DNA from 2 places in the Leucobacter sp. WKLB1 genome. Region 1 is predicted to be linked to the other one. Evidence: riboswitches for the same ligand, from Rfam matches in the RefSeq annotation. Region 1 holds a riboswitch; the other holds the start of a gene.
What was found. Region 1 has a riboswitch for thiamine pyrophosphate ahead of ACZF5Y_RS11300 (thiamine ABC transporter substrate-binding protein). Riboswitches for the same ligand answer to the same signal wherever they lie in the genome.
Positions count from the first base shown of each region.

Region 1 (6,579 bases):
AGGGCGAGTACCACCGCGGCAAAGCTCCGGTCAAGGCCCCACCCTGCGAACGGACCGCCCGCGCCGAGCAGCGCGGAGAACGCGACGCCCACCACCACCGACGGCAGCACGAACGGAACGGTGAGAAAGCCCCGCAGCAGGCCCTGCCCCGGAAAGTCGAGGCGGTAGAGCACGTACGCCGCGGGCACACCCAGCGCGAGCGAGATGAGCGTCGCGACACCGGCCTGGGCGAGCGTCTGACCGATGACCCGCCAGGTGCGCCCCGCGCCGAACACCTCGGGGATGCCGCTGAAGTCGAGCGCACCGTCATCGACGAACCCCGTCGCGATGAGCGACACCACGGGCCACAGGAAGAAGAGCGCGAGGAAGGCGAGCGGCACGGCCGTCGCCGCCGTCCACGCCGCGACACCCCACGGGCCGGTGCTCAGGGTTCGCCGCGTATCCCGGGGCATGGACTGCCGCGGTCGCGGCGCCTGCTCGGGCGCTCTTCCTCCGCGGCCCAAGGCGTCAGAGTCCGATCTGCTCGCCCAGCGTCTTCAGCCAGCCCTCGCGCCCGGCCTCAATCTCCGACGCAGTAAGATCGTGCGTCTGGTCGGCCGCGGGCTCGGGAGCGAACTTCGCCCATGCTTCGGGGAGTTCCACCGAACTGTCGACGGGCACCATATACATCGCTTCAGGGATAGTCTGCTGGAACTCGTGCGAGACGAGGTAGTCGACGACGGCCTCGGCTCCGGCTTCGTTGGCGGCACCCTGCAGCACTCCGGCGTACTCGACCTGCTGCGTGCAGGTGTCGAGCAGTGCAGCGGTGCTCGACGCAGTGCCCGCGTCGTTCACGGTGAACGCCGGCGACGACGCGTACGACACGACGATCGGACGCGTGCCGTCTTCGCCGCCCTGCGTGAACTGCCCGTAGTAGGCGTCGCTCCAGCCCTGCTCGATGCGGGCGCCGTTGTCGACGAGCTGCTGCCAGTAGTCCGCGAATCCGTCTTCGCCGAACTCCTCGACCGTGCCGATCAAGAACGAGCTGCCTGTCGACGATGCGGTCGGGTCGAGCAACACGGTGAGGTCGCGGTAGTCGGGCTTCGCCAGATCGGCATACGTCTGCGGCTCGGCGACGCCGTGCTCGGCAAACCAGGCGGTGTCGATGTTGATGCAGGTGGAACCGTGGTCGACCGGGATCATGCCGGTTGCTTCGATGTGGCCCGCGTGTCGGCTATCGGTCTGCAGCTTGGAAACCGCGAAGTCGAGCGCGCCGTCGGGAAGCTCTGCTGGGACGTACTCCTTCACCACGCCGTTGTCGACGAGCCGCGATGCAAAGATGTTGTCGACGCCGAAGAACGCATCGGCGACGGGCGCGCCCTTCGTGAGCACGAGCTTGTTCGTGAGCTCGCCCCCGTCTCCTGCCGAGACGACCTGCACGTCGTAGCCGGTCGCGGCACTCGCAGCTGTGGCGAAGTCGTCGTTCGGAAACGAGTCGTGCACGATCAGCGTCACCGTCTTCGCATCGGCTTCATCGGCGGCACCGGTGGTGCACCCCGTCAGCACGAGACCGAGTGCGGCCGCTGCCGTCACCGAGACCAGTGCCGATCGCCGCGCGCGACGGGAAAAGTGGATAGGCGTCATTGAGTGCTTCCTTCCTCCGCTGGCATGAACCAGATCAGGTTGACGGTCGGAGCTCGCGTGCTCCCTCTCAGCCCTGCGCGTCAGGACTCCCGTGGATTGCCCTCTATACCTTAGTGCCCGCCGCCCGGCCAGCGCCAACCGGAGCGTTTTTCGCCGTGGTCCTCCGCATCAGACGATGCTTTAGTGGTTTCGGGCGCCGCGTCCCAGGCGTAGGCGCGGAGCAGGTCGGCTTCGCTGAGCTCCGGATCTGCGCTGCTGTGGTCAGCATTGGCGTCGCGTGCGGCCTGATCGGGCTCCGGCTGTGTATCGAACGGCATCGAGGCACTCGACGCCGCCTCGAGATCGTCTGCGTCGATCTGAGCCGTCTCGAACTCTGCGCTCTCGAATTGCGCCGTCTCGAACTCAGCAGTTCCGATGCGCCCGGTCTCGAACGCTGCCGTCTCATCGTTCCCGGCATCGACGGGTGCATCGTCCAGATACTCGTCGTCGCGGTGGGCCTCGTCGACGGCCGACCGCTCGAGCTCCACCGTTTCATAGGCATCCGCAACATCGAACGCATCTGGAACGGCCAGATGCGCCGAAACGATATCGGCCTCAACTGGCTCGGCGCGACGACGGCGCCCCAGCGTCAATCCCACGAGCGCCGGCGTCGCGTCCGCGACGCGCTCGGGCATCGCGGAGCGCACCTGTTGCACATCCATTCGGCCCGCCAGCGCACCCAGCAGCAGCCCGGCGCCGACCTCGAGCGCGAGAAACCCGCCGAATGCCCAGGGGTGCGGGCCGTTCTCGGCGAGGCGATCCGGCCCCATCGCGCCCCCCGCAGCCGCGGCCAGCCCCACCGCGACGAGGCCCGTGCACAGGCCAGCGAAGACCGGTGCGGCCAGCACCACCGACCACCCCGAACGGCGCTGCGCGGGCCGCCTCGCGAACCGCACGCCGAGCACGATCGCGGCGAGCACGATGATGGCGGGCGCCACTCCACCGAACGCGCCCCAGCTCGACGGGATCGCCCCGAAGATCGGCAGCGCCGGCAATGGGCCGAGGAGCGTTTCGAACGGCGTCGTCGAGCTGCCGACGCCGACCGCGAACCCGGGCCCGGCAAGCCAAGACAGACTCCAGACAATTGCCGTCGGCACCAGAGCCAGTTGCGAAATGAATACGGTGAGCGAGCCGAGAGGGTCGAGCTGCAGACTCTGCGTGAGCGCGGTGACATCGGCGTAACTCGTGATCACGGCAATCGAGAACGCGACCGCGGCGAGCCCGATGACGAGCGCGATCGATGCTGCAGCAAGCCGAATCGCTTCGGCGCCGCGAGCAGGGAGCGATGCCGCGCCTCGGAAGTCGAGCGCCTCCAGGCCGCGCTGCACCTGGCGCACCAGCGCGTGCCACCAATCGTGCCCGTCGATCGCGGCCCGCACGACGAAGGCGGCGAGCGAGGACAGCCCGAATACGGCGGCCGCAACCGCGGCGGCGAGCGCGTGGGGCCAGACCAGCAGTGGTGCGGCGAGCGCCGCCGCCGCGAACGCGATGCCACCGAACCCGGCCGCGCCCCCCAGCGCACCGAATGCCCCGACGCCTCCGCGAGCCGCGAACCGCCAGCCCGAGCGCAGCGCGAGCAGCACGGTGACGAGGGTGATGCCGAGCGGAGCGATCGAGAGCGTGAATTGCAGCGCTTCAGGTGCAAGCCCCATCGCAAGCGCAGCTTCAGCGGGCACCGCGAAGTGCAGCGGCACGAAGTGAGCGAGCAGCCACACTCCGGTGACCGCCGACGTGACCGCTGCCGGCTCAGCGGAGAGCCCGAACGTCACGATCCAGAGCAGTACTCCGGGTACCGCGACGACCGCGAGCCCGGCGAATGCCACCGCGACGGCTTCGATTGCGGCGATCACCGCGGTCACCAAAGATCTCATCGTCAGAAGCTTACTCCGCGAGAGAAATGCCGAGCCGAGACGCTCCCGTGCGGGCGTGCCGCCGGTGCGTCGCCGCACCGAACCCACCCGGCCCCAACGCAACGGGCCGGCCACCCGAGGGTGACCGGCCCGTTGACGAGCGTGTGCTGCTTGCCGTGCAGCGACTGCCTGGCGCGGTTCGCGGTAAACGCTGACGCGTTTACAGCTGGGAGAACGCCGCGCGCAGCAGTTCGGCGGTCTCGGTCGGTGTCTTGCCGACCTTGACGCCGGCGGCCTCGAGGGCCTCCTTCTTCGCCTGAGCGGTGCCGGCCGAACCCGAGACGATGGCGCCCGCGTGGCCCATCGTCTTGCCTTCGGGCGCGGTGAAGCCGGCGACGTAGCCGACGACCGGCTTTGTCACGTTGGCCTTGATGAACTCGGCCGCGCGCTCTTCGGCGTCGCCGCCGATCTCACCGATCATCACGATGGCCTGCGTCTCGGGGTCGGCCTCGAACGCGGCGAGCGCGTCGATGTGCGTCGTGCCGATGACGGGGTCGCCGCCGATGCCGATGGCGGTCGAGAAGCCCAGATCGCGCAGCTCGTACATCATCTGATAGGTCAGCGTGCCCGACTTGGACACGAGGCCGATCGGCCCCTTGCCCGTGATGGTCGCGGGGGTGATACCTGCGAGGGCCTCGCCCGGCGTAATGATGCCGGGGCAGTTCGGGCCGATGATGCGGGTTTCATTGCCGGTGGCCTGAGCGTGCGCCCACAGCTCGGCCGAGTCCTTGACCGGCACTCCCTCGGTGATGATGACGAGCAGGCCGATGCGGGCATCGATGGCCTCGATGGCCGCATCCTTGGTGAAGGCCGGCGGCACGAATGCGACCGACACGTCGGCGCCCGTCGCAGCGATGGCCTCGGCCACAGTCGCGAACACCGGCAGCTCGACGGCGTTGCCCTGCGCGTCAACGTGCGACACCGTCGTGCCCGCCTTGCGCGCGTTCACGCCGCCAACGATGTTGGTGCCCGCCGCGAGCATGCGCGCGGTGTGCTTGGTGCCCTCGCCGCCGGTGATGCCCTGGACGATGACCTTGGAATCCTTGTTCAGGAAGATCGACATGGTGGTTCTACTCCTACAGTCTTTCGTCTCGGATCAGCGGGCGTTGGCGAGCTCGGCGGCCTTGTCGGCGCCTTCGTCCATGGTGGCGGCCTGGGTGACGAGCGGGTGCGCCGCTGCGTTCAGGATCGCCCGGCCCTCTTCGACGTTGTTCCCGTCGAGGCGCACGACGAGCGGCTTGTTCGCCGCGTCGCCGAGCTTCTCGAGCGCGCCGACGATACCGTTGGCCACCGCGTCGCAGGCCGTGATGCCGCCGAACACGTTGACGAATACCGACTTCACCTGCGGGTCGCCCAGAATCACATCGAGCCCCGCCGCCATGACCTCGGCCGACGCGCCGCCGCCGATGTCGAGGAAGTTGGCCGGCTTGACGCCGCCGTGGTTCTCGCCGGCGTAGGCAACGACGTCGAGCGTCGACATCACGAGCCCTGCACCGTTGCCGATCACGCCAACCTCGCCATCGAGCTTCACGTAGTTGAGATCCTGCGCCTTGGCCTTGGCCTCGAGCGGATCCTCCGCCGACTTGTCAGCAAGCTCGGCGTGCTGCGGCTGGCGGAACTCGGCATTCTCATCGAGCGAGACCTTGCCGTCGAGCGCGACGATGTCACCTGCTCCGGTCAGCACGAGGGGGTTCACCTCGACAAGCGTCGCGTCTTCGCCGGCGTATACAGCGAACAGCTTCTGGAACACCGGAACGACCTTGGCGACGAGCTCTTCCGGGAAGTTCGCCGCGCGGGCGATCTCCTCGGCCTTGGCTGCGTCGATGCCGGTGATCGGATCGACCGCGATACGTGCCAGCGCCTCGGGCTTCTCGACGGCGAGCTGCTCGATCTCCATGCCGCCCTCGACGGACGCGAGCGAGAGGTACGAGCGGTTGGCACGATCGAGCAGCACCGAGAAGTAGAACTCCTGAGCGATGTCGGCACCCGCCGCGACCATCACGCGCTCGACGGTGTGGCCCTTGATGTCGACCCCCAGGATGGCCTGAGCCGCTTCGAAGGCCTCGTCGGGCGTCTTTGCTACCTTCACGCCGCCGGCCTTGCCGCGGCCACCGACCTTTACCTGTGCCTTTACGACGACCACGCCACCGATCTTCTCGGCGGCCGCACGCACCTCTTCCGGGGTGTCGGCGACGATGCCGGCGAGTACCGGCACCTCGTATCGTTCGAATAGATCTCGTGCCTGGTACTCGTACAGATCCACGTACTGTCCTTTGCTTGGGAGTCGGGGTGATCCGAGGCAGAAAAATGTCTCGATGTCGAGCTAGCTCGACCGACAAAAAGCCTATCACCGCGAAGTGATCGAACCCTTACCGCGTGCTGGTTTCGCACGGAGCAGCTCGTCATCAGCGCGTGCGAGGGCGATGTCGAGCGGCTCTCCGGGAACCGACTCGGCAATGCCCCACGACCATGCAAACTGCGATGCCGCTCGCATCGAGTCCAGCGCCTGTTCGAGCTCGCCGGGCCCGCTGCGCAGCACCAGGGCGAACTCGTCACCGCCGAGCCGCGCGACGAGGCCCCCGGATCGTCCCGAGGTGCCGCGCATCCCCACCAGCACGGTCCAGACTTCCACCGACTCGATGAGTGCGGCATCGCCCGCGATGTGCCCCCCCGCATCGTTCAGACCTTTGAAGTCGTCGAAGTCGATCATCGCAACGGTCACCGGCTCCCCCACCCGCTCCGCTCGCTTGCGCACGACCTTTGCGAGCTCATTCAGGCCACGCCGGTTCAGTGCGCCCGTCAACGAATCGGTACGGGCCTCGCGATGGAGCTGACGCTGCATGGTGCGCGCCCCGACGTAACAGAAGATCGCGATGAGGATCGCGTAGCCGACCATCACGTTCGGGTCGGCGAGGCCCTTACCGAGGTCCGGATTCACCATCAGGATGACCAGCATGCGGATCACACCGATGACCATGAGCACGCGACCGAAGGCCGGCGGGTAGAA
Region 1 is NZ_AP046115.1:2,481,375-2,487,953, forward strand. Features, by position in the region: gene ACZF5Y_RS11295 (ABC transporter permease) at 1-452, opposite strand, end outside; gene ACZF5Y_RS11300 (thiamine ABC transporter substrate-binding protein) at 508-1,623, opposite strand; TPP riboswitch at 1,618-1,726, opposite strand; gene ACZF5Y_RS11305 (cell division protein PerM) at 1,734-3,533, opposite strand; gene sucD (succinate--CoA ligase subunit alpha) at 3,733-4,635, opposite strand; gene sucC (ADP-forming succinate--CoA ligase subunit beta) at 4,669-5,835, opposite strand; gene ACZF5Y_RS11320 (GGDEF domain-containing protein) at 5,920-6,579, opposite strand, start outside.

Region 2 (6,579 bases), 1.0 Mb from region 1:
GGCATTCGGCATTCGACGAGTGCTGCTTTCGCGGATGGTCTCGGGGCCGTGGGCACAGCGCGGTGACGGATCAGGCTATGTCATCGCCATCGGCGATGCGGCCCATGAGGTCAGCCCGATCGGAGGTCAAGGCATGAACCTCGGGCTCCTCGACGCAGTGACCCTCGCTCCCGTGCTCGCGCGTCTCCATGCGCGAGCACGGGCGGACGATACGCACGAGCTGGCGCACTGGGAGCGCAACCGCCTCGCGTCGGCACGCACCGCCGGGCGACTCGCCGGGCTCAACACCGCGCTCGGACGCCCGTGGCCCGGGCCGGTCACGGGCACGATCGCCGCCGCCATGCGCACGGCGATGCGCACTCCGCTCGTGCGCCTGCCCGAGCGCGCCTATGCTATGGGGTTCGATCGCGACGCCTGAACCCGCAGCAGCGCGTGGAGCTCCGCTTCGAGTGCGGGCACCCGAGGGTCGACGAGAAACCGTTCGTCGCGCGGGATGTCTCGACTGACCGTGACCGACCCCGCGATGGGCTCGGGGCGGTTCGCGAGCACGAGCACCCGATCGGCCAATCGAACCGCCTCCCGAATGTCGTGGGTCACGAACAGGATGCTCCAGCGGTGCACGCCCCACATGTCGAGCAACCACCGCTGCAACTCATCGCGCGTGATGGCATCGAGTGCCCCGAAGGGTTCGTCGAGCAGCAGGATCGGGCGATCCTGCACGACCGCACGCAGAAACGACACCCGCTGCCGCATGCCACCCGAGAGCTGCCGCGGATACCGATCGGCCGCGTCGGCCAGACCGAAGGGTTCGAGGAGCGCCGTCACCCGCTGTCGGGCCTCGGCGCGAGACATCCCCTGTACTTCGAGCCCGACCGCCGCGTTCGCGACCACGCGCCGCCACGGGAGCAGGGCGTCGCGCTGCGGCATGAACGCGAACGGACGCGGCGATGGCAGTGGCGACCCGTCGTACCGGATCTCGCCGCCGTCGAGCGGCAGCGCGCCCGTGAGCAGCGAGAGCAACGTCGACTTGCCGCTGCCGCTGGCGCCCACCAGTGCGACGATCTCACCCGGGTCGAGAGCGAACGAGACGTCGGCCAGCACACGGCGCTCGCCGAAGCGCTTCGCGACGGACGCGAGCTCGAGCGTTGCTGTGCCTGCACCCGCTGTCATCGCTCTCCCCCAGTCATCGCGCACCCGCCGGCTCGCCGCGCTCGATGCGCATCCACGGCAGTGCGACGCGCTCGACGAGCACGACGAGCCCGAAGAGCGCCAGCGTCAGCGCGGTGCTGACGCCCACTGCCGCGAGCACGAGGTCGGTGCGGAAAACATTCTTCGCCGATTGCATGTACACGCCGAGCCCTGCGACCGCCCCGGCATACTCGGCGAAGATCGCACCGACCACCGCATAGGTGATCGAGATGCGCAGTGCCGAGAAGAAGGACGGCATGGCCGAGGGCAGCCGCACGAGACGGAAGACCGAAACGCGCGACGCCCCCATCGACCGCAAGAGCTGCTCGGCGTCGGGGTCGGCGGATGCGAAACCGCGCAGCAGGCCCACGACCATCGGAAAGTAGGTGACGAACGCGACGAGCAGAATCTTCGGCACCAACCCGAACCCGAACCAGAGCACCACCAAGGGCGCGATCGCGATGAGGGGAAGGGTCTGACTGACGATCAGCAGCGGCAGCAACGCTGATCGGAGCACCCGTGAGAAATCGAGCACCGTCGCGGTGAGCGCGGCCACGACGACCGAGAGACTGAACCCGGTCAGTGTTGCCAGCAGGGTCGGCAGCGCATGGTGCAGCAGTGCGGAGCGCTCGGTGGCCCCAGACGATGCGACGCGGGTCGGCGACGGCAGCAGTTCTGAGGGAACGATGCCCGCGACCGCGACCCATTGCCAGAGGCCGAGCAACGCGACGAGCGCGACGGCGGGCGGGAGCACCCGCCGCACCGTCGCGCTCACCGCGTCTCGGACGAATGTCACTCGAGGTATTCGTCGGTGTAGTAGTCGCTCCAGTCGGGCGCTTCGGTCACCGTCGCGCCGTCGGCGTCGGTAAGGAAGCCGCCATCGACCAGGAACGCCCCGAATGCGTTCCATGCGTCAGGGTTCGCCGCTCCGATCTCGCGGTCGGGTGAGGTGAGGTACTCGTCGGCGAGCAATTTCGCGCTCTGGTGCACCAGCTCGGTCGCGGTGCCGAGCGTGTCAGGGTTCGCCTCGATGAGCAGATCGGCGGCTTCCTCCGGGTGCTCGGCAGCGTAGGCGTACCCGCGGGCGACCGCCTGCACGAACGCGCGGGCTTCGTCGGGGTGCGCGTCGAGGTAGGCCTCGCTCGAGACGATGCCCGTCGACTGCTGCTCGGGCACCCCGAAATCCTGGTAGCTGAACTCGCGGTAGGGGTGCCCGTCGATCTTCGCCTGCAGATCTTCCCAGGTCGCCACCGACAGCGTGAAGTCGATGCGGCCTTGTGAGAGCGCTTCGTAGGCACCGGTGTCGAGCGTGACCTCGGTGAAGTCGCCGGTGCCGCCGTCGCCCGCAATCGTCGCCTCTGCCAGCGCCGAGTACAGCGGGGCACCGAAGCCGCCGAACGTCTGACCGTCGAGGTCTTTCGGACGGGTGATATCGTCTCGGTCGGCCAGCGCCACGATGCGACCGGAGTCGCTCTGCGTCACCCGGTAGACCGACACGAGATCGAGCCCCGCGGTGCGCGCCATCTGCACCCCCGACTGCCCGCCGACGCCGAAGTCGGCCTCACCGGCCGAGACGAGCTGCGTCGCCGACGTCGTACCGTAGGGCAGAATCTCGACGTCGAGCCCGGCATCGTCGAAGTAGCCGAGTTCGTCGGCGACGTAGACCCCGATGTGGTTCGTGTTCGGCGCCCAATCGAGCGCGAAGGTGACCGGGGCGGCTGTGTCGGAACCGGTCGTCGCCGTGTCGTTCGCGTCGGCTGCGGTGGAGCAGCTCGCGAGCCCTGCGGCGAGCGCCGCGGCGATGAGCCCTGCGGCGATCCGGCGCGTGCTGAAGCCCGCGTCGCGGCGCGGATGGGTGGAGTGGTTGCGCATGAAAGCGTGCCCTTCTGTGGTGAATGGGGCACGGGTTCGTAGAGTGTCTCCCTGCGCTGGCATGATCCAGATCAGGTTCGACGGTCGAAAGTTGAGTACTTTCCTCTCAGCCCGGCCTACCGGACTCCCGTGTGGCACTCACCCTAGCAACATTTGTGCGGCGGGCGCGCCTCGTCCCCTAGGGTGGGCTGCGTGACACAGACCCCACCGAGCGCGCAGCCCGCATCGACCCCTCAGCCGGCATCAGGCGATCAGGCCGAATGTGGCGATCAGGCCCCGACCCAGCCGATGACGCCCGTGGAGTACGGCGTCGGAGCCCGCTTCACGCTCTCGGTGTACGACTCCGAGTACGTCCGGATCATCTTGGGCGCCCTCGCAAGCGCCTCGGCTGATGCGCTCACCGTCGAGACGAACGACATCTCGACGTTCATCACCGGAAGCGAGCAGCGGGTGCTCGAGTACGTGCGCGACGTGATCGCGGCGGCTGCGGCGAGCGGCGCGCACCTGTCGGCCGCGATCCTGCTGTCGCGGGGATGCCCCGGCGAGTTGCAGTGCGCGCTGCCGCCCGGGGTGCACGCGCTGGCGTCGGCTCCGATCGCGTTGTCGCCCACCGGGGTGCGCGCCCGAGCGCACTGGTCGCTCTATCCGCTGCTCGACGCGCACGCCGCAGACGGAGCGCTTGCCGGCTCTACGCGTGCTGACTCGGCGCCCACCGACCACATGACGCCGATCTACGCGGCCATCGAGCGGGCGAAGCACGAGGGCGTCTACTCGGGCTCCGACCACTACGCCACCCGGCTCGATGGTGACCTCGCGGCGGTGCTCGAGACGGCCGCGAACGCGTGGATCGGCGTGGGCGCCACGGTGCAGCACGTCGTGACGCACCTCACGGTCTCCATCAACAGCCCGTCGATCGCGGGCACCCCGGCTCCCGAGCCCACGGCATGACCGGCACCGGCGCACGTTCACTTACCGGTGCACCCCGCAGCATGCACCTGGTCGGCATGGTGAACCCGCCGACGAGCCAGTACTCCGAGAACTGGCGCAACCCGCTGGGGCGCTCCGACTGGCTGAGCGGCGCGTTCTACGCCGATCTCGGGCGCACGCTGGAGCGCGGCTGCTTCGACATGGTCTTCTTCGCGGATGCGCTGGCAGTGCCCGAAGACGGTGCGGGTGATTTCGCGACGACGCTGCGCACCGCGGGCAAGGGCGCGATCTACCTCGACCCGATCACGAAGGTGTCGCTCGTCGCGGGTGCCACCTCCCGCATCGGCCTGGGGGCGACGGTGTCGACGAGCTTCGTGCCGCCGTACACGATCGCTCGGCAGCTGCTCTCCGTCGATCACCTGTCGGGCGGCCGCGCCGCCTGGAACATCGTCACCTCGACCACCGACGCCGAGGCACACAACCAGGGGCACGACGGCATCGCTCCCCCGGCCGATTGCTACGATCACGCTGACGCGGTGGTCGACACCGTGGTCGAGCTGTGGCGCAGTTGGGAACCCGAAGCGCTGGTGCACGATCAGGCGACCGGCGAGTTCGCCGATGCCACCCGCGTGCACCGCGTCGCCGGGCCGCTCTCACGCGGTCCGCTGACCCTGCCGCAGAGCCCGCAGGGGTTCCCGGTGCTCATGCAGGCGGGGTCGTCACCGCGCGGCCGGGCGTTCGCCGCGCGCTGGGCCGAGGTGGTGTTCGCAATCGGCGACTCCCCCGAGGCCATGCGCGAGCTGCGCACCGAGATTCGGGATCGCGCGCGCCTCGACCACGGCCGGGATCCCGATGCGATCCGCGTGTTGCAGGGCGTGCAGCCGGTGGTCGGGTGGACCGACGCTGAGGCGCAGGCGAAGCTCGCCGCGCTCGTCGCCCAGATCGACCTGCCCGGCGCCCTCGAAAAGCTCGGCCGGTTGCTGCATGCGGAGTCGCTCGACCCGGGGGCCCGCGCGACCGAGGTGCTCGCCTCCCACCGCGGGGCGACCGGCAGCGTCGGGTTCGAAGACATGCTCGCCGCGGTCAGCGAACGGCGCGGGTTCACCGTGGCGGATCTCGCGATCGAGCAGGCGCTGAATCAGCTGCACCCGCAGTTCGTCGGCTCACCCGCAACGATCGCCGACGAGCTGCAGCACCTGTTCGAGAGCGAGGCCGCCGACGGGTTCATCATCATGCCGGCGCTCTATCACTCGTCGTTCGAGGACTTCGTGAACGGCGTGGTCCCCGAGCTGCAGCGACGCGGCATCTTCCGGCGTGACTACTCCGGCGTCACGCTGCGGGATCACCTCAGCGCGTAGCCGGACGCGCCGAGGGTCGAGACCCGGGTTGAATTCCAGATCAGGAAATTGAGCTCAATACGGCATCGGGATGCGTGCCACACTAAGCACATGGACACTTTAAAGCGGACCCCGTTGGAGCTGTTTAATCTTCCACAGCATCTCGTGATCCCCTTGTTCCAGCGTCCCTACGTTTGGGAAGAGTCAGATCAGTGGGCGCCGCTGTGGAAAGACGTCGTTCGGACCGTAGAACGACGATTGAGCTCTCCGCTCACGGCGCACTCGAGCCACTTTCTCGGGGCGCTCGTATTGCAGGCCGCGAACGCAGTGCCTGGAAGTCTCCCCGAGTGGAACGTCATTGATGGACAACAGCGACTCACCACATTGCAACTCCTCATGGACGCTACTGCTGCGGTGCTCGATACCCAGGGCCATGAGCGACTCGCGGGAAAACTTGAGGCGCTCACTCACAATCAGGCTCATTTCGTCGAACCGGGCGATAGCCCGTTGAAGCTTCGGCATCTCAACCGAGATCGCGAAGCTTTCATTGAGGTGATGAATGCGCCTCCAGGAGCTGACTACGCTGATCTGAATTTTGCCGATTCTCGCATCGTTCGAGCGCATGCATATTTCTCTCGCGCTGTCGAGTCCTGGCTTGGGGACCGTGACGCGGATCCCCGAGTGTTCGATTCAAAATCAGACGTACTTACCGATGTGTTGCAAAGCGGACTTCAGCTTGTGTCAATTAACCTGTCGGAGAATGAGGATTCTCAGGAGATCTTCGAGACCCTGAATGCTCGCGGGACACCCCTCACCGCCTCTGATCTCGTCCGCAACTTTGTATTTCAACGATTGCAAAACGAGGGCAACGACGGCAAGGAGTTGTACGCCAAGCATTGGCCTTTCGACGGTCGATTCTGGGAAAAAGAAGTAAGCGTCGGTCGTCAGCTCATCAGCAGAAGTTCTCTGTTCCTGAATCAATGGCTAGTGTCTCGCCTCGGAGACGAGGTCAGCCCACACGCCACGTTCGGTCGATTTAAAGAATTTATCGACTCGAACGATCACGTCAACATTCGCGAGCTACTCCCCGGTCTCCAGGTGGAAGCTGAGCTGTACCAGCGCTTCACGGAAGCGGCAGCGCGCACTGACGGCAACCTCTCGCGTGTTGAACTGGCCTACTACCGGCTCCGCGCAAGCGGGACCGAGCTGTTGAAACCGTTGCTGATTTGGCTCACCAACCCCCAACGATCCCTTG
Region 2 is NZ_AP046115.1:1,433,596-1,440,174, reverse strand. Features, by position in the region: gene ACZF5Y_RS06520 (FAD-dependent oxidoreductase) at 1-418, shown strand, start outside; gene ACZF5Y_RS06515 (ABC transporter ATP-binding protein) at 388-1,170, opposite strand; gene ACZF5Y_RS06510 (ABC transporter permease) at 1,184-1,984, opposite strand; gene ACZF5Y_RS06505 (ABC transporter substrate-binding protein) at 1,981-3,060, opposite strand; TPP riboswitch at 3,092-3,201, opposite strand; gene ACZF5Y_RS06500 (YkoF family thiamine/hydroxymethylpyrimidine-binding protein) at 3,253-4,008, shown strand; gene ACZF5Y_RS06495 (NtaA/DmoA family FMN-dependent monooxygenase) at 4,005-5,345, shown strand; gene ACZF5Y_RS06490 (DUF262 domain-containing protein) at 5,436-6,579, shown strand, end outside.
Region 2: linked by a shared signal. The riboswitch ahead of ACZF5Y_RS06505 (ABC transporter substrate-binding protein) and the one ahead of ACZF5Y_RS11300 (thiamine ABC transporter substrate-binding protein) in region 1 are both predicted to bind thiamine pyrophosphate.